DNA from 2 places in the Ornithinibacillus salinisoli genome. Region 1 is predicted to be linked to the other one. Evidence: a T-box and tRNA genes for the amino acid it is inferred to sense, from the RefSeq annotation. Region 1 holds a T-box; the other holds one or more tRNA genes.
What was found. The T-box of region 1 lies ahead of pheS (phenylalanine--tRNA ligase subunit alpha). A T-box ahead of a tRNA ligase gene usually reads a tRNA of that ligase, here a tRNA-Phe.

Region 1 (16,571 bases):
TTTTATCATCAAAATCAGAGACAGAACAATTTAATGAAGTATTTGATTTATGTGTTATGTTTAAAAATCAGCCTTCACAGGAAAATTATAATCGGTTATTTATAAGTTATATCCAATTAGGAAAACTTCTCGGACTAAGTGAAGAAGATCTGCAAAATGCATATCTAAAAAAGAATGAAATTAATTATGAGCGACAAAATCAAGGTTATTAAAAATATTTTAAAATTTTTCTAATAAAAGTTATACTGAAGAAGTGTAATGAAGAAGGAGGAAGAGTTATATATGGCCAAATTAGATGAAACACTTACCATGTTAAAAGATTTAACCGACTCTCGCGGTATTTCTGGTAATGAAAAAGAAACGAGAGAAGTAATGGAGAAGTACATAAAGCCTTATGCGGATGAAGTATATACCGATAATTTAGGAAGTCTAGTTGCTAAAAAGACTGGTGATGAAAATGGTCCTAAAATAATGGTTGCAGGTCATTTAGATGAAGTCGGATTTATGGTTAAACGTATTGATAAGAATGGTTTTATTTATTTCCAAACCATTGGTGGCTGGTGGAGTCAAGTAATGTTGGCACAACGTGTAACAATTGTTACTGCCAAAGGAGATGTCACTGGAGTTATTGGATCAAAACCTCCACATATCGTTTCTGCCGAAGCTCGTAAGAAACCAATTGATATTAATGATATGTTTATTGATATCGGTGCTTCAAGCAAGGAGGAAGCAGAAGAATTTGGTGTAAAACCAGGAGATTCAGTTGTACCATATTTTGAATTCACCCCATTAAAAAACGAAAAAATGTTACTTGCAAAAGCATGGGATAATCGAATCGGTTGTGCAATTGCAATTGACGTGTTAAAGCAGTTGAAAGGTGAAAACCACCCCAATGTTGTTTATGGTGTCGGTACGGTTCAAGAAGAAACTGGATTGCGTGGTGCAAAAACTTCAGCAAACTTAATACAACCTGATATTGGCTTTGGTGTCGATGTTGGGATTGCAGGAGATACGCCTGGTATTAAAGAGCATGAAGCAGATAGTAAACTAGGTGATGGTCCGCAGATCATAATCTATGATGCTTCAATGATCTCTCATAAAGGAGTACGAGAATTAGTAGTCGAAACGGCGGATGAGAATAATATTCCATATCAATATTCATCGATTGCGGCAGGTGGAACGGATTCAGGCTCTATCCATTTAACAGCCAATGGAGTTCCTTCGTTATCTATTACAGTTGCATCTCGTTATATTCATACTCATGCGGCTATTATCCATCGGGATGATTTTGAAAATGCCGTGAAATTAATAGTAGAAACGATTAAGAAATTAGACAGTGAAAAAGTTAAAGAAATTATTCTTGCTTAAAAAATAATTTTCTAACACACATATAAAAAGACGTTTGGATGAATGAATCCGAACGTCTTTTGTGCTAATTAAGCTAAATAAGATTGCATTACTTTTTTAACATAATTTTGAGTCTCTTTAATAGGGGGTATTCCATTATATTTATCAACATTACCAGGTCCAGCGTTATATGCTGCAAGAGCTAATTCAATATTACCTTCATAACGATCGAGCATTTGGGTTAAGTATTTGGTACCACCTTCGATATTTTGCGCTGGATCAAAAGCGTTCGTTACACCTAGTCCGCGAGCCGTTCCAGGCATAAGTTGCATTAATCCTTGTGCACCTGCATGGCTAACTGCATTGGGGTTATAATTTGACTCAGCTTGAATAACGGAGTGAATTAATTTCTCGTCAATCCCATATTTATTGGCGATTTCAGAGATATTATTGTTGAAATCCGTTTTGGAAGGGATAAAAGAGTTTTGTATATTAGAAAATGCCAACGAATTTATAGGGGATGATTCAAATGAATAATTCATCCTAGTATTCAACATGTTATTGGCCGATTCCGATTCGTTTATTTTATCCTGTAAAAGTTGTTTGAACGCTAAATCTATCATTGGCGACATACTAGACATTCCATCTTTATTTGAATGGAGAATAGACATTGCCTGATTTTGAATAAGTTGTTGTAGTTGTCTTATTTCCACTAATAATCTCTCCCTAATAACCTATCTATTCTATTGTACAATATTTTTTAAAAATTGCTAGGAAGATTTTATTTTTTCTTTTTTGGTTACGAGGGCTCCATTTGAGAAATAATAAGAAACAACTATAAAAGGTGCCTATTTAGGCACCTTGTGGGGTCAGAAATTAACTTGAAGCGGATTTTACACCTTGTTCCAAAGCGTCAATCATCTCTTGTTTTTCTTCTTCACTAGACTGATTCCAAATTAGTTCAAAAAGAACTCCAAGACCAGGAAGCATTTTTTCCTCACCGTTAACGGCATCTACAATGGTTGCCTCTAACTGAGATTGATCATTTTCTGAGATATTTGATAAAATTGCTTTTCTTAAATTTAAATCCACAACTAACACTCCTTTTTTAATTTTAACTATAGATAGTTTGACCAGTTCATATGGAAATATGTATGATAGTACAAGATAAGATGGATGGGAATGATTTTTGCATGATTACTTCTGTACAAAACGATAAAGTGAAAAATTGGAAAAAACTTCAAAGAAGAAAAGAGCGAAAAAATACAGGGACCTTCTTAATCGAAGGATATCATCTGGTGGAAGAAGCATGGAAAAGTGAATGGACAATTCGAGAAATTATTGTTCAACAAGATGTTTCAGTACCGGCATGGTGTGAAAACTACCAAGTGACGGTGGTTGGCGAGAATGTCTTTCAATATATATCTGAAACAAAGACACCTCAAGGAATTGCTGCCATTGTGTCATTTAAGGAACAACCAGCCTCTATAGGGAATTTCGTATTATTAATTGATGCTATTCAAGACCCTGGTAATTTAGGAACTATCATTCGAACAGCTGATGCTGCAGGATTTGATGCTATTATTTTAGGTAATGGTACGGTTGATGTATTTAATGATAAGGTTATACGTGCTACACAGGGCTCTATTTTTCACATCCCTATTTTTCAAGAAAATTTGGAGGAGCGGATCTCCATTCTACAACAAGAAGGTTTTTCTATCTGGGCGACAGCACTAACAAATGCAAAACCATATCATACGATAGAAAAACCAGAAAAAGTTGCACTAGTATTAGGTAATGAAGGAGCAGGAATAAAGGAAGACATCATAAGGCAAGCAGATACCATCGTAAACATTCCAATTTATGGAGAAGCTGAATCATTGAATGTTAGTGTAGCGGCAGGTATACTTATGTATCATGTAAAATGTTAACCTTGCAAAATGTTGTCATTTTAACTATAATCAAGTTTAGATTTCATATTGAAAAGCTGTGAAAGAGCATATTAACAATATAGAGGAGCGGTAAAGGGAAGAAATGCCCTAGACTGTAAGCATTTCTACCGTGACAATTGTTAATTTTCACTCTGGAGCTGACACTTGGACCTTGATGATCAAGTAAAGGTGTTCCGGATTTATCCGTTATTTAATTAAGGTGGGCACAATAGGTGTCAACAAGGGTGGTACCGCGACGAAAGCTTCGTCCCTTTATTTTGGGGATGTAGGCTTTTTTTTGTGGGAAAATCTAATATTATTAGTCATTGGAGGTAATTTGTATGAAGGAACAATTGGAGTTACTGGAAAAAGAGGCAATTGAGAAAATTGAACAAACTGCAGATATAAAAGAACTTCAGTCCATCAAAGTAGCTTATTTAGGAAAAAAAGGATCGCTAACGGGTGTACTTAGAGGAATGGGAAAGCTTTCTAAAGAAGAGCGTCCGGTAATTGGTGAACTTGCCAACAGTGTGAGGGAAGCAATCACAACGGCGATTGAACAGAAGAATGAGGGGCTTGAACATGCTGCACTTGAAGAAAAACTAACGGATGAGGCTATTGATGTGACCTTACCTGGAAGACCGGTCCATGCTGGTGGTCCACATCTGTTGACTAAAATTGTTGAAGAGATTGAAGACTTATTCATTGGTATGGGATTTGAAGTAAGAGAGGGACCTGAAGTAGAAACAGATTATTTCAATTTTGAGGCATTGAACTTGCCGAAAGATCATCCAGCGAGAGATATGCAAGATACGTTTTATTTAACTAATGAATTATTGCTTCGTACACATACTTCACCAGTACAGGCGCGTACGATGCAAGCGTATGAAGATTCGAAAAGTGTGAAGATGATTTGCCCAGGTAAAGTATATCGTCGTGATACGGATGATGCGACACATTCTCATCAATTTACCCAAATCGAAGGATTGTATGTAGATAAACATGTTAAAATGAGTGACTTAAAAGGGATTTTAGATACATTTGCTAAAAAACTTTTCGGTGAGGATCGTGAAATTCGCTTACGTCCTAGCTTCTTCCCTTTCACAGAGCCGTCTGTTGAAATGGATATCTCATGTAAAGTTTGCAATGGTGAAGGATGTTCGGTTTGTAAAGGAACCGGTTGGATTGAAATACTTGGTGCAGGAATGGTACATCCAAATGTACTGTCGATGGCAGGTTATGACCCGAAAGTATATTCCGGATTTGCATTTGGTATGGGACCGGAACGAATTGCGATGCTTAAATATGGTATTAATGATATTCGTCAGTTCTACACAAATGATATACGTTTCTTAAAACAATTTCATAATGCTTAGGGAGGTAAAATAATGTTAGTTTCATTAAATTGGTTAAAAAATTATGTGGATATAGAAGGCATTAGCCCAGAAGAACTGGCTGAGAAAATTACAAAGACAGGTATTGAAGTTGATGGTATTGAATATATAGCTGAAAAAAGCAGTAGTGTTGTTGTTGGGTACGTAGCGTCATGTGAAAAACATCCAAATGCAGACAAGTTAAATCTGTGCCAAGTAGATGTTGGAGATGAAACATTACAAATTATATGTGGTGCACCAAATATTGCTCAAGGTCAGAAGGTCGCTGTTGCCAAACCAGGTGCTGTACTGCCAGGTAATTTTAAAATTAAAAAGGTCAAGTTACGCGGTGTTGAATCTAATGGAATGATCTGCTCATTACAGGAGCTTGGAATTGAAGAAAAATACGTACCTAAGGATATAGCAGAAGGAATTTTTGTTTTCCCTAATGATGTTACAGTTGGAGAAAGCGTGGAACCATTATTAAATTTAAATGATGCCGTATTAGAATTTGATTTGACTCCTAATCGAGCAGATTGCTTAAGTATGCTAGGAGTAGCATATGAAGTTGCAGCTATATTAGATCAAGATGTAAAATTACCAGATGAAACGGTAGAAACAAAAGATGAAAGTGCAGCGGACTATGTGTCTGTTGAGGTGGAGGATGCTGAGCTAAATCCGTATTATGGTGCCATTGTAATCAAGGATATTGAAGTGAAAGCTTCTCCACTTTGGATGCGTAATTATTTAATGGCGGCAGGAATTCGTCCTATTAATAATGTTGTTGATATAACAAATTATGTATTACTCGAGTATGGACAGCCATTACATGCGTTTGATTACGATCGATTAAAATCAAATAAAATTGTGGTACGTCGAGCAAAAAATGATGAAAAAATTGTAACATTAGATGATGTAGAGAGAAGTTTAACAGAAGATAACCTCGTTATTACGAATGGTACAGAACCTGTTGCAGTCGCTGGTGTTATGGGTGGTGCCAATTCGGAAGTAACTGATGAAACATCAACTGTATTGCTAGAAGCAGCTTATTTTGATTCGAAATCTGTTAGAAAAACAGTGAAACAAACTGGGTTACGTAGTGAAGCAAGTACGAGATATGAAAAAGGAATCGATCCAAATCGAGTAATTGGTGCTGGAGTACGCGCTGCTAAATTATTACAACAATATGCAGGTGGCAACGTATTAAGTGGAGTGGTAGAATTTGATAATTTAGACCGTGATGAAAAAGTAGTATCAATGGATGCTGATGAGATTAATAAACGATTAGGTACAGTGATCTCTACTGATGAGATGGCGCATATATTAAATAAGCTTCGATTTGAATTTGTACAGGATCAAAACCTTTTTACAATTAATGTCCCAACTCGTAGAGGCGATGTAACAATTTTTGAGGATATGCTAGAAGAAGTTGCTAGAATTTATGGTTACGATAACTTACCATTTACACTACCAACAGGTTCCTCACAAGCAGGTGGCCTAACGGAACGGCAGCGTTTAAAGCGAGATGTGAAAAGCTTCTTGCAAGGTGTTGGATTAATGGAAACAACAACGTATTCTTTAACAAATGATAAGCATATCCATACCCTGGTTAGTCCTGAAGTAAAAGAAATGAATCCAGAGCCAATTTCACTTGCCATGCCAATGAGTGAAGACCACAAATATTTACGTTTAAGTATTTTACCGGAGTTGTTACAAACAGTTGCTTACAATCGTGCACGAAATCAAGATACTGTAGCCTATTACGAAATGGGTTCTGTATTTTTAACAAAGGAAAAAGAATTAACAGAACAACCTAACGAACAACTACGCCTTTCTGGAGCATTGACTGGTAGATGGATAGAGCATCCATGGCAGCAAGAAGTTAGACCGGTTGATTTCTTTGTTGTAAAAGGAATTATGGAAGAGCTCTTCCATAAGTTGCAAATCCAAGTTGATTTTGATCAAGCGATCATTCCAGATATGCATCCAGGTAGATGTGCGACGATGTCTGTTAACGGGCAAGTAATAGGCTTTCTTGGACAATTACATCCTGCGCTGGAGAAGAAAATGGACCTGAAAGAGACCTATGTATTTGATATGAATATGGATTATGTATTTAATACGCATGAAAATATTCCAACGTATAATCAAATACCAAAATATCCTTCGATTACCCGGGACATCGCTTTTATTTTGGATGAAGATATAAAAGCTGGGGATGTAAAAGAAATTATTGAATCAACAGGTGCTCCACTTGTTAAACAAGTACAAATCTTTGATGTGTATAAAGGGGAGAACTTGCCTGAAGGGAAGAAATCGGTAGCATATAACCTTTTATATCAAAATCCGGAAAAAACATTAAAGGATGACGAAGTAGAAGAATCCTTCCAGAAGGTAATTCAAACTGTAAATGAAATATTTAATTCATATGTAAGATCGTAATGAAAAACATCTGGTATGAAAAATCATACCAGATGTTTTTTTGTTTGATATGTTTTTTTGGGGCAGCTTGTGGTTCTCTTATTGCCCTTTAATCGGATCATATTCTCAAAATCCAACAATTTGTCTATCCAGAAAACAAATTGTTTCCCAATCTTTAAAGAGCAGTTTTCATTCATCTACAAATATGCTCTCGCTTTTTTGGTGTTTGCAAAATGCAATTTAGCATAGTTGTTTAAAACTGCCTCCCCTTTGTCCTTGATGATTTTAGCGATGGTTTGGTCAACTGCTTTTGATGCGCCCTTTTTCAATGGAATGCCTATCATCTCGGAGAGCCTATCCATTTCTTTAACAAAGCTTGCTCTAGCTATAATGGATCCTGCGGCTACTGCAATAGAATAGCTTTCTGCTTTTGTCATGAAATAGGTATTATCGTGTAAGTTCTGTTTTTCGGAAGCGATATGTCTTTTGTATACATGTGGTTCACAAAACTGATCGATCAATATTCCTTTTACAGGGCTTTCATCAATCTTTTGCAATAAATTCGTAATTGCATGATGATGTAACATTGCTTTCATTTTACCTTGTGTCCAACCTCTATCTTGTAGTGTATTGTATTTTTTATTATGTAGTATTAGCAATGAATATGGTATGTTTAATTTCACAATCTCTTTTGAAAGCTCCATTATTGTAGCATCTGTTAGATTTTTAGAATCCTTTACACCAATTTGTTTTAGTATCGGAATATTTTCAGATGTTACAAATGCACTAGCAACTGTTATCGGACCAAAATAATCACCTGTTCCAGCTTCATCAGATCCAATGTGTGAGTTCGTAAACAGTGACTGAGGGGGTGAGTAGGTATGTGATGCTGATGAAGTCGCCTTTTTTTGCTGTGTGGATTTCTGATTTGTCCACTTCATTGCTTCCGTTTCAGGAGAGCTTCCCTGAAATAATACTTTTCCAGATTTATAAGCGGTAATAACGGCATTTTCTGTTTTGGCACGAAAAATAGCCCCTTGTGGTACATTCGATAACGAATTATGATAGTATTGTTTCATAGCTTCTATTGTTTTTATTGGTAAAACATAAACATTTTGTGGCATCGTTTCTCTCCAATCACATTTCTCTATCTTGACTATAGCAAACTAAATCAAATAAATGAAATGTTTAAATTTTGAATAAGAATAGTTTCCTTAATGCGTGTCTTCGTGTTAAGATGAAGTGAAGAATTTTTATGGGAGGCTATTTGCGTGACCCAGAACGATAAAACCCGTTTAACTGTTGAAATACATAATAAATCATATACAATTGTTGGAACTGAATCAGCAAGCCATGTACGTATGGTAGCAAGTTTAGTCGATCAAAAAATGCAAGATATACAGGAAAAGAACCCTCAGCTAGATACAGCTAGTCTTGCTGTTCTTACGGCTGTTAACTCGATGAATGACTACTTAAAATTAAAAGAGGACTATGCTACATTACTGGGGTCATTAAAAAAGAAAGAGGAATAAAAAGGCATGATAGATTTAATACTACTTATACTTTTATTTTTTGGGTTTTTAATAGGTTTAAAAAGGGGCTTAATATTACAAGCAGTACATTTAATAGGCTTCATCATTTCATTTATAGTTGCTGCTACATATTATGACGAATTGGCGACCCAATTAGCACTTTGGATTCCATATCCAGAATTACCAGACGATAGTTTATGGGGAGATTTTATACAAGCGTTGCCATTGGAAAATGCATTTTATAATGCTATTTCCTTTGCGATAATCTTTTTCGCTGTTAAGATCTTATTACAAATCATTGCTTCCATGTTAGACTTTGTGGCTTCATTGCCTATATTAAATTCTATTAATAAGTTGTTAGGTGCTATATTAGGATTTTTAGAGATTTACCTCATATTATTTATTGTTTTATATATTTTAGCTTTAACACCATTATCAGGATTACAAGAGTGGATAAATGACTCATCTATAGCAATGTACATTGTTGAAAAAACACCATACTTATCAGAAAAGATTAAGTCATTGTGGTCAATGGGATCTTATATTTAAAGAAGAATAATACGGAGACTAATTCAAAATATTATGGATATCGTTGTATGGTCATGTACAATAAGAATATCCTAAGATGAGTTAGTCTCTTTGTATGTCATGATATTATTTCAAGCAGGTGAGTAAGGATGTTAGTAAACAAAAAAGATGTTATTAAGCTACTGGAAAAAATAGCAGTTTATTTGGAGTTGAAAGGGGAAAACCCTTTTAAGATTTCTGCCTATCGGAAAGCTGCACAAGCACTAGAACGAGATGACAGATCGCTATCAGATATAGATGATTTTACGAAAATGAATGGAATTGGAAAAGGAACCAGTGCTGTGATTGAGGAGTATGTAAAAACGAATCATTCCGATACGTTACAGCAATTAGAAGAGGAAGTACCAAAAGGTTTAGTACCCTTATTAAATATTCCTGGCCTTGGTGGAAAAAAACTAGCAAAACTGTATCAAGAGTTAGAGGTTGTAGATGCAGAATCTTTAAAAGAAGTATTAAAAAACGGAAAAGTAGAGGCTTTAGCAGGTTTCGGTAAGAAATCCGCTGAAAAAATACTAGCCTCTTTGGAAGAAGCTGGATCACGTCCTGAGCGTCTACCTATTGCTATGATGTTACCTATAGCAGAAAGGGTTGAGAGTTTTCTTCATAACATCCCAGAAATTAAACGATTCTCAAGAGCAGGTAGTTTACGAAGAATGAGGGAAACAATAAAGGACATAGATTATATTATCGCAACAGATCAGCCACAAATAGTCCGAGAATCGTTATTACAGATTAACGACCTAAAAGATGTGATTGCTAAGGGGGATACAAAGGTTTCCGTAACGTTAGAGGATGTATACGATATAAACATCGATTTTAGACTTGTTACGGAGAAAGAGTTTGTAACAACACTGCATCACTTTACCGGTTCTAAGGATCATAATGTTGCGATGAGGCAGTTGGCGAAGTCCCGTGGTGAAAAAATAAATGAATATGGAATTGAAATCGAAGAAACGGACGAATTGATTACATTTCAAACAGAAGCAGAATTTTTTAATCACTTTGGCTTGAACTTTATTCCACCTGAAGTGAGAGAAAACAGTGGCGAGGTAGAGGCATTTAATAATGATGTGCCCTTACTAGAATTGAGTGATATACGTGGTGATTTGCATATGCATACAACCTGGAGTGATGGTGCCCAGTCATTGGAAGAAATGGTGCGAAAAGCAAGAGAAAAAGGGTATACGTATATGGCAATCACCGATCATTCGAAATTTTTAAGAGTTGCAAATGGATTAAGTGAATCCAGATTAAGACAACAGCGGGAAGAAATTCATCGGTTAAATGAGCAGTATGAAGATATCCATATCTTTGCTGGGGTAGAAATGGATATTTTGCCTGATGGAAACCTTGATTTCACCAATGACTTTTTGCGTGAAATGGATTTTGTAATTGGTGCGATTCATTCAAGCTTTAATCAATCGGAAGAGCAAATAATGAATCGATTATTTGCCGCATTAGATAATCCATATGTATCACTTATAGCACATCCAACAGGAAGGTTGATTGGAAGACGAGATGGTTATAAGGTCAATGTTGAAAAGTTAATAGAACGTGCTAAGGAAACGGATACAGCATTAGAAATAAATGCAAATCCAAATCGCTTTGATTTATCTGCTGAATGGGTTCGAGTAGCTCAAGAAATTGGTGTGAAGTTAGCAATAAGTACAGATGCCCATAGTTACCCTATGCTTGATCATATGAAATATGGTGTGCATGTAGCTCGAAAAGGGTGGTCAAGGAAAGAAAACGTTATAAATACTTGGTCAATTGAGAAACTTATGAAGTACTTACAACGTAACAAGTAATAAAGAGTTTAGTTGAACAACTGGAAAAGGAGTAATCCTATGAATGAACGAATTCTCCGTGTTTTGGAATTTAACAAAGTTATTGAACGATTAATAAACCATGCTTCGACATCACTAGGTAAAGACCTAGCATCACAGGTAGTGCCATCAACCGCAATCGATACGGTCATTGAACTACAAAATGAAACAGATGAAGCAGTACAAATTTTACGATTAAATAATGCCATCCCACTCGGCGGAATTTACGATATTCGGGAGAGTTTAAAGCGAAGTGTAATTGGTGGAGTATTGAACTCGAATGAATGCCTGGATATAGCGAATACAATTTACGGTGGCAGGCAAGCAAAGAGCTTTGTTGAAAAGTTAGAAGAGGACTTGCCTATTTTAAAAGATTTAGTAGAGGGCATTACGCCATTACGTGAATTAGAAAGACAGATCAAAAGTTGTATTGATGATCATGGCCATATGATGGATAGTGCTTCTGTAAAACTTCGTAGTATTCGATCATCCATTCGTACGTATGAAAGTAGATTACGGGATAAGCTGGATAATTTTACGAAAACAAAAAGTAATATGTTATCTGATGCAATTATAACTATAAGGAATGATCGTTACGTACTTCCGGTAAAACAAGAATACCGTGGACAGATAGGTGGGATTGTTCATGATCAATCAGCCTCTGGCCAAACATTATTCATGGAACCGAAAGCAGTTGTTGACTTAAATAATCAATTACAAGAAGCGTCCATACAAGAGAAACAGGAAATAGATCGTATTTTAAAGGAATTAAGCGAAGAAGTTGCCAATCAAGAATCATTCTTAGCAATAAACGTATCTATTTTAGCAAAAGTTGATTTTATTTTTTCCAGAGCGAAGCTAGCACAAGAAATGAAAGCTTCGATGCCAAAGATGAACGATAATGGAATCATTAAAATGCAGCAAGCGCGTCATCCATTAATTCCAAAGGACGAAGTAGTCCCAAACGATGTTGAAATTGGGGAAGATTTTACAGCGATTGTCATCACTGGGCCGAACACAGGTGGGAAGACCGTTACATTAAAAATGATTGGACTTTGTACATTAATGGCTCAATCCGGACTACAGGTCCCTGCATTTGACGGCTGCGAACTAGCTGTATTTGATGATGTCTTTGCTGATATTGGTGATGAGCAGTCCATTGAACAAAACTTAAGTACTTTTTCTTCTCATATGACTAATATCGTGGACATATTAAGACATGTTAATGATAAGACATTAGTATTATTTGACGAATTGGGAGCAGGTACTGACCCACAAGAAGGCGCAGCATTAGCGATGGCTATTTTGGATGAAGTCATATCAAGAAATGCAAGAGTAGTTGCAACTACCCATTATCCTGAGTTGAAAGCATATGGCTTTAATCGAAAAAATGTTATCAACGCTTCCGTGGAATTTGATGTAGAAACGTTACAGCCTACGTACCGACTACTAATCGGCGTCCCAGGTCGAAGTAATGCATTTGATATATCAAGAAGGTTAGGGTTAAGTACAGAGGTTATTACCCATGCTAAAAGTCATATCGGTATTGATTCGAAAAGTGTAGAAAATATGATAGCCTCCTTAGAGAAATCGCAAATACAAGCCGAGAAAGACTATGAAGAGGCACATCAAGTGTTGCTTGAAAGCGAGAAGCTTCGATCCGAAATAGAAAAGGAATGGACACAGCTGGAAGAAAAACGAGAAGCAATTTTCGAAAAAGCTGAAGAGAAAGCAAATAAAGCACTTCAAAAAGCGCGCGAGGAAGCGGAAGCTATTGTTGAGGAAATCCGTAATATGAAAACAAATGCGGAGTTAAAGGAACATGAATGGATAGAAGCAAAAAAAATGCTTGAAGAGGCAAAGCCAAGTCTTCGTACAAAGCAGAAAAACGAAGCACAGCCAACTACGAATCAACAAGTAACACTATCTCCTGGAGACGAGATCAAACTATTGACCGTAAATCAAAGTGGTACGGTGTTGGAGAAGGTAAATGAAAAAGAATACTTAGTTCAAGTTGGCATAATGAAGGTAAAGGCAAAACGATCAGATTTACAAAAAGTTGGAAAGAAAAAAGAAACAATAGAGAAACCATTAGCAACCATTAAAGGCTCCAATTATCATGTAAAGACAGAATTGGATTTACGTGGGGAACGTTATGAAGACGCATTACTTCAATTGGAAAAATACATTGATGATGCGACACTGGCAGGTTATCCCAAGGTCTATATTATTCATGGGAAAGGAACCGGAGCGTTACGTAAAGGCGTTCAAGATTTTGTGAAAAGACACCCGAATATTGCATCACATCGACAAGGTTCAGCAGGAGAAGGTGGAAGTGGTGTTACAGTCATTGAATTTCGATAGTATTTCATGGGGAGGAATATAGTATGGATGTTTTTTGGGAAAACGTAATTGTCGAGACTGCTGCAAGATATAGTGTTGTTATATTATGCACAATTGTCTTTTTAGCTGTTTTTGAACTTGTAACATCCTACAAAAACTGGGTGGAGATTAAAAAAGGAAATATCGCTGTTGCAATGGCAACAGGTGGAAAGATTTTTGGTATCGCCACGATTTTTCGCTATTCCATTGAGCATAATGATACCTTATTAACAAGCATTGGTTGGGGAGTAGTAGGTTTTGTTTTATTAATATTAGCCTATTTTATTTTTGAATTCTTGACACCAACGATCAAGGTCGATGAAGAGATTGGAAGCGGAAATATTGCCGTAGGATTTATTTCAATGACAATTTCAATTAGTTTAGCTTTTGTAATAGGAGCAAATATTGTGTAGGGAGAGAAAGCATTGGATACTTTGGAAGTTTTAGCAAAAATATTAGCGGTAGTTGCTGTCATATTTGTCATTGTTGGGGTCATTTACCTATTGTAAATAGTATTCCGTTAGTTCCTACAATCATTATATCGACCAGTTGATATCAAAAAAATGTAGAAAAAGTTAAATAAAATTTCAAAAAATATCAATTAGTCGGTATAATGTAATATAAATATAGTTATAAAGGAGGAATTGATGTGGAAGAAAAGTTATGGCATGCACAATATCCAAAAGAGATTCCAACTACCATTGATTACGACGCAAAAGCATTACATGTCTATTTGGAAGAGTCTGCAAATCTTTACGGAGAAAAGAAAGCGCTTTATTTTATGGGTAAAGAAATGTCATTTTCCGAAGTTAGTACACAAGCTAAGATTATGGCGAACTACTTTCAGCAACTTGGCATAAAAAAGGGTGATCGGGTTGCAATAATGCTTCCGAACTGTCCACAAGCAGTAATTAGTTATTATGGAGCATTAATGGCGGGAGCAATCGTAGTTCAAACAAACCCTTTATACACGGAAAGAGAGTTAGAATATCAATTAAATGACTCGGGTGCAACATTTATCGTATGTTTAGATATATTGGTACCACGTGTCAAAAATGTAAAGGAAGAAACACCGTTAAAACATATGATTGTTACTGGGATTAAGGACTATTTGCCATTCCCTAAAAACTTAATTTACCCATTCATCCAGAAAAAACAATATAATATTGTGGTTAAAGTGGAACATGGTGGAGATACCCATGTCTGGACAGCTATATTGGAAAAAACAACTCCAAATTATCAACAAGTGGATGTTGATCCAATAGAGGATTTGGCACTACTACAATACACCGGGGGTACGACAGGGTTTCCGAAGGGTGTTATGTTAACCCATTACAACCTAGTTTCAAATTGTCAAATGAGTGATGCTTGGTTATATAAAACCAAACAAGGAGAAGAAGTAGTTCTTGGAGTTTTACCTTTCTTTCATGTATATGGTATGACAACTGTAATGAATTTGTCGATTATGTCTGGACAGAAAATGATCTTAATGCCTAAATTTGATGCTGGTGATGTATTAAAGGTAATTCATAAACAAAAGCCAACTTTATTTCCCGGCGCACCTACCATTTATGTAGGGTTATTGAATCATCCTGACATAAAAAAATATGATTTATCTTCTATAGAAGCTTGTATTAGTGGTTCGGCACCTTTACCAGTTGAGGTACAGGAGCAGTTTGAAAAGGTAACAGGTGGAAGACTAGTTGAAGGTTATGGACTAACAGAATCCTCTCCTGTCACACATGCCAATTTTGTATGGGAAAAGCGGATTAATGGTAGTATTGGAATTCCATGGCCAGACACAGATGCTAAAATTCTAGACATGGAAACATTTGAAGAAGCTGAACAAGGAGAAGTCGGTGAGGTTGCTGTTAAAGGACCACAAATAATGCGTGGGTATTGGAATAACCAGGAGGAAACAGATAAAGTATTAAGAGATGGCTGGTTATTGACAGGTGATTTGGGATATATGGATGAAAATGGGTATTTTTATATTGTTGATCGCAAAAAAGATATGATTATTGCTGGCGGTTATAATATTTATCCTAGAGAAGTTGAAGAAGTATTATATGAGCATGAAGGTGTATTGGAAGTAGCGGTAGCAGGTATTCCAGATGCATATAGAGGAGAGACAGTGAAAGCATATGTTGTAGCAAAGAACGGATATACACTTTCAGAAGAGGTTCTAAATACATTTTGCAGAAAACATCTTGCATCGTACAAAGTACCAAGATTATATGAGTTTCGTGATGAATTACCAAAGACTGCAGTAGGAAAAATATTAAGAAGACAGTTAGTTGAAGGAGATAAAGAGAAACAATTGGAAGAAAGCACAACTAGTTGAGCTTCGGCTCTTTTTTAACCATTTTTAGGACAAGTTCGTTATTGACATCTCCAACATGAGAACTTATAATAAAACATGAATGAACATTCATTCATTTTATGTTTTGCTTGAAGGAGATTTCTATGAAGAAAAATAAACCGAAGTACAAATTAATTATTGATGCAGCTGTTGAAGTAATTGCAGAAAATGGCTATCATGCATCCCAAGTGTCAAAGATTGCAAAAAAAGCTGGTGTCGCTGATGGTACAATCTATTTATATTTTAAAAACAAAGAAGATATATTAGTATCTGTATTTGAGGAAAAAATGGGGCAGTTTATTGAACAAATTGCTACAGCAATCGATCAAAAGAGCAATGCAAATGAAAAATTATTGACCTTAATTGAGATGCATTTTAGTCAATTAGCAAAGGACCACCACTTAGCAATCGTGACACAGTTAGAATTAAGACAATCAAATATAGATTTGCGACTGCAAATTAATAAAGTACTTAAACCCTACTTAATGGTCATTGATAGTATTATAAATGAAGGAATTGAACAAAACATTTTCCGTGATGATTTGAATAAAAAGCTAGTCCGACAAATGATCTTTGGGACATTAGATGAAACAGTAACAAACTGGGTTATGAAAGAGGAAAAATATGAATTAGTTAGCCTAGCACCTTCTGTTCACGCATTAATTACGAACGGCCTCTCTACAAGATAAAAAATCTTTACAAGGGAGAGCTAATTAAGAGGGTGTGAAAATAGATATATTTTGTTAAAATACATATGAGGAGGGGTATAGTGGGAACATTAGCGTATGAATTACATGATCAAGTAGCTA
Region 2 (16,571 bases), 190 kb from region 1:
AGTCCTGAAGTCCAAGAACCTTTAGATTCCCCACTTGCAATAGTAATCGGACTATCATAAAAAGATGTACCTGGTGAAATCACTCCAGATTCAAAACCTGCTAAAACAGTTGCGCCTTTAATTGCTGAACCAGGACGATGCGCATCGTATAACGCTTTAAAAGCAACATTTTCGAACTCATTTTCTTTGGAATCATAGTGTTGGCCAGAAACGGCTAGCAGTTCACCAGTCTTAGGATCCATTACAACAGCAATTGCATCCTCCATATATTTGTTTGCGGATGGATTTACATCATAAGCTGTTTTTAGTTCTTTCCGAATAATTTCATCCACTTTTTCTTGAAATTCCATATCAATGGTTAGAACCAAGTCTTTCCCGCGTTCCCCCTGTACAACTACTTCTGAATCAATAACATTTCCATTTTTCGTCGTATATTGTATTTGTTCTTTTCTTCCTCGTAATAAATCTTCATATTGCTCTTCTAATCCACTTCTACCAACACGATCATTTCGACTATAACCTCTGGTTAAATAATGATCTTCTTTTTCAGCTAAGATTCCTTGATCTTGGGAAGTTATTGATCCCAGTAAGCTTCGGAATGTATCCTCATACGGATATTCACGATCCCAATCAGTCGTCGCATTTATACCCTCTAATTCATGCAAATGTTCTGCTACTTGTGCATATTCCTCAGGGGTAACATTTTCATTTTTTACAATTTGTGGTGATAAGGAATAAGCTTTATCTAATTCCTTCTTAATTAAGATAACCTCATATTGCTCATCTGTAAAATTGCTAATTTCTTCATCAGTAATGCGGTCCAATATTTCATTATATTGCTCTGCATTACTCATTTCTGACGCTTCTTCCAATGATAAACGTTCATCTGCTTCTTCTTGATTTTTTAAATACCAGTATTCTTTTTTATTTCGTTCTGTTATTGATTTGATCTGACTATTTCTTTCTGCTTTACATTCTTCTAATTGATCTGCATCATCAATTCCTTCACAATTTGCAAGCATAGTTATATATTTAGATAGCTTCTCTGCTACATCTAACTTTTTAATTGCTTGAACACCTTTAGGAGGCGTATACGTGATTGCATATAAAGGTTTGTTATCAACAACTACATTTCCATTTCTATCATAAATTTTTCCCCGCGGAACTGGAATTTTCGTCGTATCTTGAATCGTTTTATCGATCTCTTCTTGGAAGCTCTCTCCATTTAATATTTGAACAACACCTAATTGAAGGATAAGAACTGAGAATAGTAAGAACACAATAAAAAATAATATATTTAAACGAAAAGGCAACTGTGCCTTCTTCTTTTTATTCTTTTTCATCTTTCTCCCCCATTAAAACTTTTTTATAAGACTACCCTATATTATATCACCATTTTTACTATAAACGAATAGTATTAACGATTTTTTTCGTCTGATATTTGATCTTTAATAAGTACTTCTTTTTGTGGATTGGTTAAATATATATTTCTTATTGAAATATATATAAATAAATGAAGAGCACCAAAAATAATTAACAGAATTGGTATAATTTTTTCAGCTTCAAATAACGAAACCGCACATAGAAAAACAGTGATAGAAACCACTCGTCCGATATTTAAGAAAAATTCCCGGACCACAATATATTCAATTCGTAATTCTTTTGCCTTACGTGCTTTACCAATAACATCATATGTCAATGACATATATGGAACGTTAATGATTGGGTATGCAATTCCTATCAAAATTCCATATATAATAAGTGTTACATAACTGGCATGTATTAAAATGATAAAAAGTGAAAGATATAGAAGCAGACTGCCAAAAAGGATGGATTGCTTACGTTTCGATTGTTTTACAAATTTTGTTGTTAAAAAATAAAAAATAAATGAACATCCCGAGAAGAATAAGTTAAACATACCAAGCGACAGTTCACTCTTGGTTACAATATAAATCCATATCGAAATAACAAACATGAAAATCCCTTCACGCAACCCTTGGAAAACATGGGCATTAAGTATTCTAGCCCAATTTTTATTATGTTTTCTTTCTTGTACGATTCTCTTAAAATAAAAGCTACCTTCTGCTGATCGCCGTTTTAGAAATAAACTACTGACAACAGCACAAATAAATAAAATAAATGACACAGTAAAAATAACTGTATAACCTACATTTTCAGACATTCTCGAAATAATTATTCCCGCTGATATAGGAGCAATCATTCCCCCAAAAGATTGTAAAACACCCAAAAATCCATTAAAAAAGTCTCTCGTTTCAGGTTCAGTAATTTCAAATGTCAATACATTAAACGCTAACCAATAAAAACCATAGCCAATACCCAATAAACTCCCTAGCAAAAAATTATATGTAGCAGCTTTTTCACCAATAAAGAGCACACATAAAAAAAATAGGGATAAAAATATTACACCTAATCTTAATACAATTATACGATCTACTTTTTTGGCAATTTTACCTGCAAGTATAAATGTTATTGGTTGAAATAGGAAGATAGCTAAATTATAAACTGCAATTGTAATATAATCCCCAGCCTGCTTCCATAAATATATATTTACAAATGTATTTGATAAGAAAATCCCTAAGGAGTATAGTCCACCAATTAATAATAATAGAATAAGATCACGATTTACTTCCGTTTTACCAAATAAATGTTGAAAATTTTTCTGCATATCGAATTGCTCCTTTTACTTTCCATTTATAGTTTAAGCAATTCACAATTGGATATGCACAAGCTTTTTCAAGCACAAAAAAACACGAGGAATTCCCTCGTGTTTTTCCTTATACTTTATTTTGCTTCGCTATAGTTTTTAGCAACTTCATCCCAATTAACAACGTTCCAGAATGCTTTTGCATAATCTGGGCGTTTGTTTTGGTATTTTAAGTAATATGCATGCTCCCAAACATCAAGACCTAATAATGGCGTTTTTCCTTCCATTAAAGGAGAATCCTGATTAGGAGTACTTGTAACTTCTAATTCTCCATTGTTAAGTACTAACCAAGCCCAGCCGGAGCCGAAACGAGTTGCAGCAGCATTTTCAAATTCTTCTTTGAATTTATCAAGGCTACCAAATTTTGCATTCAATTTCTCTGCAAGTTCTCCAGATGGCTCTCCGCCTCCGTTTGGAGATAGTACTTTCCAGAAAAGACTATGGTTAGCATGTCCGCCACCATTATTACGAACTGCAGTACGAATGTTTTCAGGTACTGCATCTAGATTACTTACAAGATCTTCAATAGACTTTCCTTGAAGGTCAGCATTGCCTTCAAGCGCACCATTCAACTTCGTTACATACGTGTTATGATGCTTTGTATGGTGGATGTTCATTGTTTCTTTGTCAATTGTTGGCTCTAATGCATCATATGCATAAGGTAATTCAGGTAGTTCAAATTTAGCCATAATAAAACTCCTCCTTTTAATTAAATGAAAGGAATGAATATTCATCCTTTAATTGCAAGATTATCAAAGGTTTCCATTTGTTGCAAATCATATGCATACTTTCCACGATGTAAACGAGAAAAAGATATGTATATAAAAACAAAAGCACTAACGCCAGGTTAGCGATGTAGAGACTTAGTCAGCACAACGTTGATGGTTCGATGTCACTACGGAAAATAGTGATTTAAATGGAAGATACCCCAAAGGAGATTAGATAAACTTGATTTATCGCCAATTTCCTAGACAATTTAAAAAAACAAGCATGTATGCTTGTTGATTCTTAAAGTTAATGGTGGCTCGGGACGGAATCGAACCGCCGACACAAGGATTTTCAGTCCTTTGCTCTACCGACTGAGCTACCGAGCCATAGTTTAATTTAATATTATAGGTAGTAATACTAAGCTTATCTTACTCACTGTGTCCCTACATCTAAAAGCTTATTCTGAGATGTTTGGTGCTTCGGGACAGACCTGCACATAGGTGTGTTTCATTGATGTTAGCGGTCAGCTACCGAGCCATAGTTTAATTAATATTATAGGTAGTAATATTAAGCTTATCTTACTCACTGTGTCCCTACATCTAAAAGCCTATTCTGAGATGTTTGGTGCTTCGGGACAGACCTGCACATAGGTGTTGTTTCATTGATGTTAGCGGTCAGCTACCGAGCCATAGTATAAATTATATTAAAGGTAGTGATTCTAAGCTTATCTTATTCACTGTGTCCCTACATCTACAAGTTGTTTCAGTTTTTAAATGGTGCTACTAACGCCCTAATATGTATGGAGGAGGTAGAGGGATTCGAACCCCCGCGGGCTTTGACACCCCTGTCGGTTTTCAAGACCGATCCCTTCAGCCAGACTTGGGTATACCTCCGAGTTATTAATGGTGGACCCTGCAGGACTCGAACCTGCGACCGATCGGTTATGAGCCGATAGCTCTAACCAACTGAGCTAAGGGTCCGTTATATTAAATTTATGGGGCGACCGGTGGGGATCGAACCCACGAGTGCCGGAGCCACAATCCGGTGCGTTAACCACTTCGCCACGACCGCCATAGATGTAATTAATATATAAGTTGGTAGCGGCGGAGGGGATCGAACCCACGACCTCACGGGTATGAACCGTACGCTCTCGCCAGCTGAGCTACGCCGCCACTTGGCTCCACAGGTAGGATTCGAACCTACGACCGATCGGTTAACAGCCGATAGCTCTACCACTGAGCTACTGTGGAATAATCTAAAATTGTTCCCTGATCTTGCTTTTGAAAGCTTAATCAAAGATGTTGGACCCCTACATCTTCTAGTTAATTCATAGAAGCATTGTGCTTCTAGTCAAGTAAGCTTGTTTTATTAGCAACGAAATATAATTTATCATGTTATAAAGAATATGTCAATAATTTTTAATTACTTTTTCATTTGCGTTACTTGGATATGTATGTTTAAAACGACAAGATTTACTATACCATCTCCACTTAAAGATTTCAATATAAACTTTTACAAAATTTCAAAGATGTTATTTTCAAAAAATAAAAGCAAAAATCGTACAGTAAAATTGATATACTGTACGATTTGCTATCCAAATAATAATTTGTGCACCTTTTAAAGATACTTATCAAAATAATTTCATCACTTTAAAAATTATTTTTCACCTAAAACCGCTTCAGCAATATTTACTGCATGATCTCCAATACGTTCTAAATTACTAATGATATCAACAAAGACGATACCCGCAGAACCACTACATAACCCTTCGTTCATACGAATGATATGTTTTTTACGGAATACTCGCTCCATTTTATCGATTTGATCTTCTTTTTGAACGACAGCTAGAGCCTCTTCTCTATTCGTGTTATCTAGAGACTTAATAGCTTGTTTCACCGTTAAAATGGTTAAATCGAACATATTATTTAAATCTTCTATTGCCTGATCGGTCAATTGGACCTTATTTGATATTTTATAATCAATTAATTCAATAATATTCTCAAAGTGGTCACCAATTCGCTCTATATCACGAACTGAATCCATTAAAGCTGTATGTCTTGCGCTTTCCAATTCAGACATTGACTCACCAGATAATTCAATAAGATAATCAGTTATTTTACGATCTAAACTATTTAATGCGCCTTCTATCTGAATAGCCATTTCAGAATGCTTCTGATGATGATTTGTTAAGTAGAGGTTTGTCTCCTCTAATCCCTTATATGCATATTCACCCATCCGAACAACTTCTGCCTTAGCTTGATCAAGCGCTAAAGAGGACGATTGTTGAATAAATATTGGATCTAAGTGTTGCGGTTTATATTCAATGATAACATCCTTACCCGGAACAATCTTAGTAACGGCCCAGGCAAGAGCACCAATAAATGGTAATTGAATCAATGTATTCACTATATTAAAACTACCATGGGCAAACGCTATGGTCATTTCTTTATTTAGAACGAACTGCTCTTGTAGAAATCCAACATAATTTGTAAAAGGTGTTAATAAAATTAATACAATTGTAGTACCAATAACATTAAAAATCACATGAGTTAACGCTGCTCTTCTAGCAGCAACGCTTGCACCAATAGAAGCTAGTATCGCAGTGATTGTTGTTCCTATATTATCACCAAACAATACTGGAAGTGCAGCTTTTAAGTCCATTGCACCATCCGCAAAAAGTGTTTGCAATATTCCAATTGTGGCACTTGAACTTTGAACTATTACTGTAAATACCGTACCTACGACTACTCCTAATATAGGAGTTTGACTCATCTCAAGTGTCAATTCTTGAAACACTTCCAATGAACGCAGTGGTTTCAATCCACCACTCATTAATTCTAATCCGAAAAATAATGCACCAAAACCAAAGACGGTCTGACCGATATTATTGATTTTAGTATTCTTAAAGAAGAATAAAAGGAAACAACCAATTGCTATTATTGGTAGGGCATATTCCCCAATATCTATTCCAATTATAAATGCTGTTACTGTCGTGCCAATATTAGCACCCATTATAACGCCAATTGCTTGTCTAAGTGTCATAAATCCAGCATTAACTAATCCAATGGTCAATACGGTTGTACCAGAACTACTCTGAATAAGTATAGTAACAATAATACCAGCTAAAACACCTAAGAAAGGATTGCTCGTAAAACGATCCAAAATATCGCGTAGTCGATCACCTGCTGATTTCTGTAAACCTTCCCCCATGTACTTAATACCAAGCAGGAAAATTCCCAATCCTCCAATAAACTCAAATAGGAGTGTCTGTAGATCAATATTACTCAATGATTACTCCGTCCCTTCATATACGTTGTTGAAATATATTAAACATGCCTTAATCATTATTGTTGAAGATAGTCGTTTTGTAAAGTATGTAAAGCAAAACTTTACATTAAATTTACAAACAAATTACTTACTCATTTGGCGTACTCCTATTATTTTCTACCCTCCCTATATTATTCGTAGTGAAAAGATAGGCAAAATAAAAACTCTTGCCTAAGTGATGCATTGGTTCGGCAAGAGTTGATAATTTATTCTTCTGCAATTTTTTCTACTAGTATTTTCGTTCCATCCACAACAACTATTCGGACATTACTATTCTTTGGAATCCATTGACCATTGGAAACAGCACTATAATCCTTTGAGTCGACACGTATAGTCCCAACTGGACGTAAATCATTTAGAGTTTTTCCTTCACGGCCCATTAAACCTTCATAATCTTGATTCATGGAACTATATCCCGCTTCTTTTGTTAACCGATCTTTTAAAGCAAGTTTAGTCCACATTTTTCGGCGTTTAAATACTTTTAAAAATAAAAACGATGAACCTACTCCGACCAATACCCCAAGTACAGCGTATAGACCAGCAGTAAACGTTGGTGCAGGTAGTGCAACTGCTGTTAACATACTAGCGACACCAATAGTAGCTAGCGTACCATCATTTAATAGCTTACCATCAATTACAATCAGTAATAATCCAACAAAATATATAATAAGCATAATGATAAGGGAGTTTGTTTCTAAATATACTGAAAAATAAACCGTAATAAATCCAATACCTAGTAAAGCAAAGAATCCACGCATATTTACAAGTATTTCACCAATCAAAAATAGAGTAGCAAATCCAGTTATTACCATACCTATCCAATCATAATTAAAAATTTCCATCTACATCCCCCTCCTTTACCTTTCATTCATAATACGTATGTAAGATTGTTAAAGTTTCACTAAAAGGAGCCACTTTAATGAAAAAAACTTTGCTTTATTTATTCATTATACTATTCTTAGTAAGTATTTATAAAGACATGACAATTGGAACACAAATAAGTGAAGATAAAAACGAATATTCTACTACAGTTGATTCTGAGCAAGCACGTCACTTTCAAGCAATAAAAATAAAAGTACAACCAGGTGAAACTGTGTTATCTATCGCGGAACAATTGAATGAATTTGAAAATACACCCTTAGTAATTGATGATATACTAACTGATTTTAAAACACTGAATCCAAATGTTAATCCATATGATATTAAGTCTCACTCATATTACTTCTTTCCATTATATAAAGAATAAATAACCAAAACAAAAGAGGCTGATCGAAATCAGCCTCCATAGTTATAGAAATGGTCCTATAAAAAGCGCAAATACGATGGAAATTGCCCCTGCGATAATGGCAATATTACCTAAAGTATCAGCATTTCTAGCTCTGGCCATGAACCCAACAATAATACCTGCTGCGCCCATAATAACTGGTAACCAAAAGAATGATACAATTGACAAAGCAATAGCTACCCAACCAAAGGCTGTGTTAGCCTCTGCACCTTCATCATCGTCTATTTGAACGCGTTGTTCACGATAATCGTCTGCAGTTAGCTCAGCAGCAGTTTCTTCGTCTCTATTGCTATACGTCTCGACTCTTTCCGGCTTATCGAAATTTCCTGGAGCTACAGGACCACTTTCGATCGGGTCACCATGATTTGGAGCATCTTCAATATTATCTCTACGGTTAAACTCATCCATAATCAAGACCTCCTTTATTAAGTTGAGGTGCATCTATAGTTTATGGTTACTTTCACATAATATAATGTTACTTTTTGGGAAAATAAACAATACCTTCTATATTTTATAATTTTGCCTTCACATAATGAATAGAAGTACAAGTTGAAAAATCCTAGTTCTTGCATATAGTGTAACAACAATCATAAAAAAGGAGTTACATTATGTCTACATTTATTAAAGGACTTGTAATAAGTAAAATGAAACAATTAACACCCGAGGAAATTCATGCTTATGGAAAAGATTATGGATTTACTGTAACGAATAAGGAAGCAAGAGATATTTGGAATTACTTACAAAATAATAAGATTGATCCATTTAATAAACAGGATCGTAATAAAATGCTAAAGGAATTAGCAAGAATCACAAATGTTGAAACGGCAAAAAAAGCAAACAAACTATTTCAAGAAATTGTTAAATACTATGGTTTAGAGTCATTATTCGAACAATGACTAAAAAGGAATCTTGTCAAAATTGACAAGATTCCTTTTTTTATTATTGATTAACAATTATATCTTTCAAATCAGAAATAAAGTTTCCATCTTTAATCATTTCTATTTCATATTTATATGGTGCTTTTTTATTCTTTTTATCTTCGCCTACATAAGGTGTTTCCAATATTTTCGGTATTTCTTTTAATTGTGGATGATGAATAATTTTATGCAGTGCTTCATATCCAATATGTCCAAAACCAATATTTTCGTGACGATCTTTATGTGCGCCACGTTCGTTTTTACTATCATTAATATGAACAACTTTTATACGATCAATACCGATAATTTTATCAAATTGATTTAATACACCATCAAAATCATTTACGATATCGTACCCAGCATCATGGATATGACAAGTATCCATACATATTGACAGTTTCTCATTATGGGTTACACCGTCAATAATCATTGCCAATTCTTCAAAGGTGCGTCCTATTTCTGAACCTTTTCCTGCCATTGTTTCTAAGGCTATTTGGACATCCTTATCCTTTTCTAAAACTTCATTTAAGCCTTCAATTATTCTTGGAATCCCTTTTTCTGCCCCTGCACCTACATGTGCTCCAGGATGGAGAACGATTTGTTTTGCACCGATTGCTGCTGTACGCTCAATCTCACTTCGTAAAAAGTTAACACCTAATTCAAACGTTTCTGGTTTTGTAGTATTTCCAATATTTATAATATATGGTGCATGAACAACGATATCTGAAATACCATTAGTGTTCATATGCTCTAATCCTTGGTCAATATTTAATTCCTCAATTGCTTTTCTTCTTGTATTTTGGGGTGCCCCAGTATATATCATAAACGTATTTGCACCATAAGATACAGCTTCCTCACTTGACCCCAAAAGCATCTTCTTCCCACTCATTGATACATGTGAACCTATTTTAACCACTTGGTACACCTCTCCCTTTTATCCTTATTTTTTATATTTAGTTTTTTTCGTAATCTGTCTCTTTATTGACTCTTGTTGCTTCTTCATTTTTTTCTTGTATCCAGGTTTAACTTTTTTAGGTTTACGTACTTGCTTCCAAGCTTCTTTTTCAACTTCCGTCGTGACATTCGTTCTTAAATTTCTTTCATTCCATGGTTTTGCTTCTTGCCATTGTCCATTTTTAATATCTGAAAAAGTAAATTGCAATCCTTTTTGTTCTAATTTTTGAATGAGCTGCAAATCATCCTCATGGTATAAACTAATTGCTGTCCCTTCCATTCCAGCTCTTGCTGTTCTACCTACACGATGAATATAAAAATCTTCCTCTTTAGGAATTTGTGCGTTTATGACGTGACTAACACCTTTAATATCTATTCCTCTTGCTGCTAAATCGGTAGCAACAATATATTGATAACGTAAATTTTGGATATCTTTAAGAACGCGTTTTCGTTCTCTTGGAGTTAATCCACCGTGTATTAAACCAACTTCTAGCCCCTTTTGTAGCAATTCATCTGCTAACACATTTGCTTTTTCTTTACCGTTAGTAAATATGATCGCTAAATACGGTTGAATTGCCTTAGAAAGCTCGAGTATAATATCTGCTTCTTTTCGATGTCTTACCGCTATTAGTCGATGTTCCATAGTTTCAGGTGATAATCGATCATCAATCTTAACATGTAATGGATTTTCTAAATATTTTTTGAAAAAATGTTCTAATCGTTGTGGGATGGTAGCAGAATAAACTAAGAGTTGTATTTCTTGATTACAACGCACAAGCAGTTGATCTACTTCTTGTATAAAGCCAAGATCAAGCATTAAATCTGCTTCATCAACGACAAAGGATTTGGCAGTAATAAGGGAAAGTGCTTCACTTTTGACTAGATCTAATATTCTACCTGGAGTACCAACTACAATTTGTGGTGGTTCTTTCAATTTATCTATCATCTTTTGTTTATCGGTTCCACCTACTAATAACTTGGCTTTCCATGTTTGTTCCATTTCAGCATACGTAATTACTTTCTTTACTTCATCAAATATTTGCGTGGCTAACTCTCTAGTAGGAGCAGTTATGACAAACTGTACTCCCCTTTTCGAAGCATCTATTTGATTAAATAAAGGTAATAAATAGGCATGGGTTTTTCCAGAACCTGTATGGGATTGACCTATTACACTTTTCCCTTTTAATATAGCAGGAATTACTTTTTGCTGTATTTCGGTCGGTTGTTTAAAACCTAATTTTTCGATTACATCCAGCAAAATAGGCTGAAACGCAAATTCATTGAATTTATTATTCATAAGCTGACTCCTTTTGATGATGCTATCATCTTAATACAATTTTCATTTCTATTGTTTACCTATTATCTGCTATTAAACAAATTGAAAAGGATCCGAATTTATATGTGATGTTATTATGTCGATACCTGTGTTTGTTAGGCTTTTATCTAAATAATTTTTTGTTCCGTTTTTCATTACCTTCTCTATGTAATGACCGGCATCAATAACGACTAATCCTAATTGCCAAGCTTCTTGTGCTACATGAAAAGTCATATCACCTGTAATAAAAATATCTGCACCTTTTCTTTTCGCAGCATGGATATACTTTTCTCCACTTCCTCCTAAAACGGCTACTTTCTTTACGTTTTTTGATAAATCTCCAGTTACTCGAAGACTCTTTAGACCTAAAGTAAGCTTTAGTTGATTACAAAATGCCTCTACATTCATCGCGTGTTCCAATTCACCTATACGACCAATTCCATACTGCTCTCCTTCATTTTCCAATGGAAAAATATCATATGCAGGCTCCTCATACGGATGGCTATTAGTCATTGCTTGTACAACTTTTTTCAAATTACTTTCCTGAACAATTGTTTCAATTTTCACTTCATCAACTTTTTCGATTTCATTCGTAGTTCCAATAAAAGGCTGTGAACCATCTAATGGTTTAAATGATCCTTTACCTTCTGTTTGAAAGGTGCAATGACTATAATTCCCGATGTGCCCCGCTCCATTTTCACCCAATGCGTCAAGCACTTTCGATTTATGGGAGTGTGGAACATAGATGGCGATCTTGTATAACGGCTCCCGATATGTCGGAACTAATACTTTCCTTGATCCTAGGTTTAATTGATCAGACAACATATCATTTACGCCTCCAACAGCAACATCTAAATTAGTGTGTGAGGCATAAACAGTTATATCGTTTTCAAGTAGCTTCTTTATTGTTCTACCTATGGAACTATCTGTATTCAATTGACGTATAGGTTTAAAAAGCATTGGATGATGTGCAATAATTAGGTTTACTTGTTGATCTATAGCTTCATCTACCACTGATTCCATCACGTCTAAAGTGACCATTATTTTCTTAACTGGTTGATTATGTGAACCTATTTGCAATCCTACATTATCCCAATCATATGCATGAGAACGTGGTGCCCACTGTTCCATTATCTTAAATACGTCTGAGTTAGTTAACTTTTGTCTCATCTGTTAAAACCTCCTCAATCATATTCAATTCTGACTCAAACTGTTTTATTTTATCCGTTGGTTTAACCTTTGCTTGTTGCAATTGCTCTATGACTCGCAAACGCTTTTCAAGTTCGAGTTTCCATTTATCATAGAATACACTAGGTCTATTCTTTAATAAAAATGGTCCAAATAGTATTTCTTGATCTGTTAATGACATCTGATTTTCACTTTTGTCTGCCACAATTATTTCATAGGTGTGTCCATTTTCTTCTGTAATACCCTCATGTGTAATAACATACCCATTATTAATTAACCAGGAACGAACATTCTTTTCATCTACATTTGGTTGGGCTATTATACGCTTAACTTCTTGAAGTTTATCTTTCCCTTGTTCTAATATACTTTTTATTAACGCTCCACCCATTCCGGCAATTACTACTTGATCCACTTCTGCTGGACGAACCACATTTAGCCCATCACCTAAACGCACATCAATTGAACCATTCATTTGGTAGTAAGTAACTGTATCCTTCGCACTTTGATATGGGCCTTCATTAACTTCTCCTGCAATTGCACGCGCAGTTACATCATTTGCACATACATAGCATGGGAGATAAGCGTGATCAGAACCTATATCAGCAAAATTTGCTCCTTGTGGCAAATAGGATGCTACAATTTGTAATCTTTTAGACAGCTTAATTGAATGATCCATACATACCTCCGACACATAAACTAAAAGAAAAGCTTTCTGTTTTGGCAGAAAGCTTACTTTTTAATACAACTTAATATTTATTGATGATCGCTTAACCATTCTACGAGGGAAGAAACTTCTCCTTCAGAAAGTTGACCTTGAGGTGGCATTTCTCCTTGTCCATTCTGAATGATCTGAGAAATTTCTTCAGGTGAAAGATTGGAACCCACTTGTGTTAAATCTGGTCCAAAGCTTCCTGAAAGATCGGCACCATGACATGACGAACAATTATTCTCATAAATCACATCAGGATCGGCAACAGTTTCGCCGGCTTCTCCACCATGATCTCCGTCTTCACCCGCTATGTTATTGCGTTGATCTACCCCAATAAAAGATAAAACGATTACTGTAAGTATTCCTACTATAGCTATAATTGCAAATGGAATCACTGGGTTTTTTCTCATTGTATTTCCTCCTTATGTATCCCCAATATATATAATATTGTACAAAGCTATATTTATTTTACTCGAAAACCAACATAGTTTAAAGAAAAAAGATGTGAAAAATTATAGACAATTTATTTCAAATCAAAATATAACTGAAATATCATTGAATATCATTGAACCACTTGCATTTTATGTTTCAATTAGAAAACGAATCAAAATACCTAGTTGCAAAAACGTTTATAATTGTATAAAATAAATACAAGAAATGAAAACGGTATCAATGATGTAAGAAGAAATACTTGTTTTTGTATTCATTCAAGTATTTCTTCTACAGTATGTGATTCTTTTGAAAGAGAGGGTTGTCACATAATCGTTTATTGTTCCATATAGAATACATGACAATGATCAAACTTCATTTAATCCATAAAGTCTTTCAGACGTTTACTACGACTAGGATGTCTAAGTTTGCGCAATGCTTTCGCTTCGATTTGGCGGATTCTTTCTCGAGTTACACCAAATACTTTCCCTACTTCTTCTAATGTCCTAGTACGTCCATCATCTAGCCCAAATCGTAATCGCAACACATTCTCTTCGCGATCCGTTAATGTATCTAGTACATCTTCTAATTGCTCTTTTAATAATTCATAAGCAGCATGGTCTGATGGAGAAACTGCTTCATGATCTTCTATAAAATCTCCCAAATGAGAATCATCTTCTTCTCCAATTGGAGTTTCTAATGAAACAGGTTCTTGTGCGATCTTTAATATATCGCGAACCTTCTCTGGAGATAGCTCCATTTCTTCTCCAATTTCTTCTGGAGTTGGCTCTCGACCAAGATCTTGTAAAAGTTGTCTCTGAACACGTATTAATTTATTGATTGTTTCTACCATATGGACTGGTATTCGAATTGTACGAGCTTGATCAGCAATCGCCCTAGTAATTGCCTGGCGAATCCACCACGTTGCATACGTACTAAATTTAAATCCTTTGCGGTAATCGAATTTTTCAACTGCCTTAATCAGCCCCATATTACCCTCTTGGATTAAATCTAAGAATAGCATACCACGACCAACATATCGCTTAGCAATACTTACTACAAGGCGTAAATTAGCTTCCGCCAAACGTCTTTTAGCTTCTTCTTCACCTTGCTCAATACGAGTAGCTAATTCTATTTCTTCTTCTGCAGATAACAAATCCACTCTGCCTATTTCTTTTAAGTACATTCTCACAGGGTCATTTATTTTAATTCCAAGTGGTACACTTAAATCATTTAAATCAAATTCTTCTTCTTTAGCAATTTCTTTCATGTTCGGATCCTCTTCAGAATCTCCGATAATCTCTACACCTTGATCTCCTAAAAACTCATAAAATTCATCCATTTGATCAGGTTCAATTACAAAATTGGATAGACGATCAGCGATCTCTTCATATGCTAAAACACCGCGTTTTTTACCCATTTCCAATAACTGATCTTTGGCTTGTTCAAGTGTTAACTCTGGCTCGTTTTCTTTTGTTTGTGAAGGTTTATTGTCAGCCATGAGTCCCCCTCCTTCTTAGACTACTTAAATCTTTTTTTTAATGCTTTACTTGTTTCTTTATTTCAATGATCTTCATTGCGATCTGAGCTGCTTTAACTGGATCTTTTTGTTGTTCAGCTAATCTTTGTTCTTGTTTTAGTTGTTTGATACTAGTCATGTCATTCGACTCGGAGCGAATGATCCTAATATAATCATTTATCTCTGTATCGCTTATCTCTTCATAAACTGAAAGCATTGCGATCTCAATAACTAACTGTTTTAATTTGTCATCTGTTAGTTTTTCAACGAACATACTCACATCGACCGGATGGCCTTCCTCATAATATGCATATAAATGCGTTGCTATTATCTTATGTTCATCTATGTTAAAGGAAGCCCCTAATTCCTCCTGCACCTTATCAGTAATTGCACGATCTTGCAACATATATGCAATTAACTTTCTTTCAGCATTATGGAAAGCTGGCAATAATTTTCTTTTTTGATACTGTTTTGGTCCATTATTAGTATATCTGTCTTTTTCTCTCTTATCCTTAGGAGGACTTGATTTTTGACGATGAGTCTGAATTTGATCTATTAATGTATCCATCATCAAATCATATTCATTACTTAACTCTTTTACATAATGTTCCCTTTCAATAGGACTTTCGATTTTTGCAAGTTCCTTCAATACAATTTCTATATATTGAATGCGATCTCCTTCAAGACTTAAATTATAATCTTTCTTTAGGTAGTTCATGTAAAAACTCATGAACGTATCGCTTGCTTCAACTACTTCTGTCCTAAATGCATCAGCGCCAGACGATTGGATAAAATTATCTGGATCCATCCCATCTTTCATTCTTGCAACTTTGACTTGACATCCAACGCTTTGAAGCAAAATCGCTGCTTTGTAAGTAGCTTCAATACCAGCATAATCAGCATCGTAGCAAATTATAACTTTGTCAACATATCGTCGTAATAATTTCGCTTGCATTTCTGTCAATGCTGTACCCATCGTTGCTACTACATTTTTAATATCAGCTTGGTATGCAGAAATAACATCCATTTGCCCTTCAAATAATATTACTTCATTCTTCTTACGAATATGTTTTTTTGCTAAGTCAAAATTAAAAAGAATTTTCCCCTTATGAAATAGATCACTCTCGGAGCTGTTTAAATACTTAGGTCCTTGGTCTGTTATTGTTCGTCCACCAAATGCTACTGTTTTTCCTAGATGATTTCGGATTGGATAAATTACTCTTCCCCTGAAACGATCTGTAACAGTATCATCATTTTGTAGGGTAAGAATTCCTACTTTCACAAGTAGTTGTTTATGAAAACCCTTTTTTTCTAAAAATGTTGCAGTAAAATCCTTTATGTTCGGTGCAAATCCAAGCTGGAATTCATCGATGGTTTCATCGGTAATACCTCTTTCTTTAAAATATCGATAACCATCTTTTCCATCTTTCGTATACCTTAACAAATGATGATATAATTTTGTTAACCATTCATAGGCAGAAATGATATTCTGATT

Region 2: it encodes a tRNA-Phe, which carries the amino acid that the T-box ahead of pheS (phenylalanine--tRNA ligase subunit alpha) is inferred to sense. The anticodon was not compared.

What each region holds. Positions count from the first base shown of each region.
Region 1 covers NZ_JBHUMI010000016.1:112,526-129,096, forward strand. The annotation lists gene ACFSTA_RS11145 (dUTP diphosphatase) at 1-212, shown strand, start outside; gene ACFSTA_RS11150 (M42 family metallopeptidase) at 283-1,368, shown strand; gene ACFSTA_RS11155 (lytic transglycosylase domain-containing protein) at 1,437-2,060, opposite strand; gene sspI (small acid-soluble spore protein SspI) at 2,224-2,439, opposite strand; gene ACFSTA_RS11165 (TrmH family RNA methyltransferase) at 2,541-3,278, shown strand; T-box leader at 3,328-3,554, shown strand; gene pheS (phenylalanine--tRNA ligase subunit alpha) at 3,620-4,654, shown strand; gene pheT (phenylalanine--tRNA ligase subunit beta) at 4,667-7,093, shown strand; gene rnhC (ribonuclease HIII) at 7,270-8,196, opposite strand; gene zapA (cell division protein ZapA) at 8,344-8,604, shown strand; gene ACFSTA_RS11190 (CvpA family protein) at 8,611-9,153, shown strand; gene polX (DNA polymerase/3'-5' exonuclease PolX) at 9,282-11,000, shown strand; gene ACFSTA_RS11200 (endonuclease MutS2) at 11,040-13,382, shown strand; gene ACFSTA_RS11205 (DUF350 domain-containing protein) at 13,406-13,813, shown strand; gene ACFSTA_RS11210 (long-chain-fatty-acid--CoA ligase) at 14,044-15,744, shown strand; gene ACFSTA_RS11215 (TetR/AcrR family transcriptional regulator) at 15,867-16,451, shown strand; gene ACFSTA_RS11220 (enoyl-CoA hydratase) at 16,532-16,571, shown strand, end outside.
Region 2 covers NZ_JBHUMI010000016.1:303,991-320,561, reverse strand. The annotation lists gene ACFSTA_RS12195 (peptidoglycan D,D-transpeptidase FtsI family protein) at 1-1,343, opposite strand, end outside; gene ACFSTA_RS12190 (MFS transporter) at 1,418-2,686, opposite strand; gene sodA (superoxide dismutase SodA) at 2,803-3,414, opposite strand; tRNA gene ACFSTA_RS12180 (tRNA-Phe) at 3,744-3,819, opposite strand; tRNA gene ACFSTA_RS12175 (tRNA-Ser) at 4,234-4,326, opposite strand; tRNA gene ACFSTA_RS12170 (tRNA-Ile) at 4,337-4,413, opposite strand; tRNA gene ACFSTA_RS12165 (tRNA-His) at 4,429-4,504, opposite strand; tRNA gene ACFSTA_RS12160 (tRNA-Met) at 4,529-4,605, opposite strand; tRNA gene ACFSTA_RS12155 (tRNA-Asn) at 4,609-4,683, opposite strand; gene ACFSTA_RS12150 (Na/Pi cotransporter family protein) at 5,090-6,721, opposite strand; gene ACFSTA_RS12145 (NfeD family protein) at 6,967-7,602, opposite strand; gene ACFSTA_RS12140 (hypothetical protein) at 7,680-8,006, shown strand; gene ACFSTA_RS12135 (hypothetical protein) at 8,049-8,453, opposite strand; gene ACFSTA_RS12130 (DUF2624 domain-containing protein) at 8,654-8,941, shown strand; gene ACFSTA_RS12125 (deoxyribonuclease IV) at 8,985-9,878, opposite strand; gene ACFSTA_RS12120 (DEAD/DEAH box helicase) at 9,903-11,213, opposite strand; gene ACFSTA_RS12115 (Nif3-like dinuclear metal center hexameric protein) at 11,286-12,401, opposite strand; gene ACFSTA_RS12110 (tRNA (adenine(22)-N(1))-methyltransferase) at 12,382-13,095, opposite strand; gene cccA (cytochrome c550) at 13,173-13,538, opposite strand; gene rpoD (RNA polymerase sigma factor RpoD) at 13,937-15,058, opposite strand; gene dnaG (DNA primase) at 15,096-16,571, opposite strand, start outside.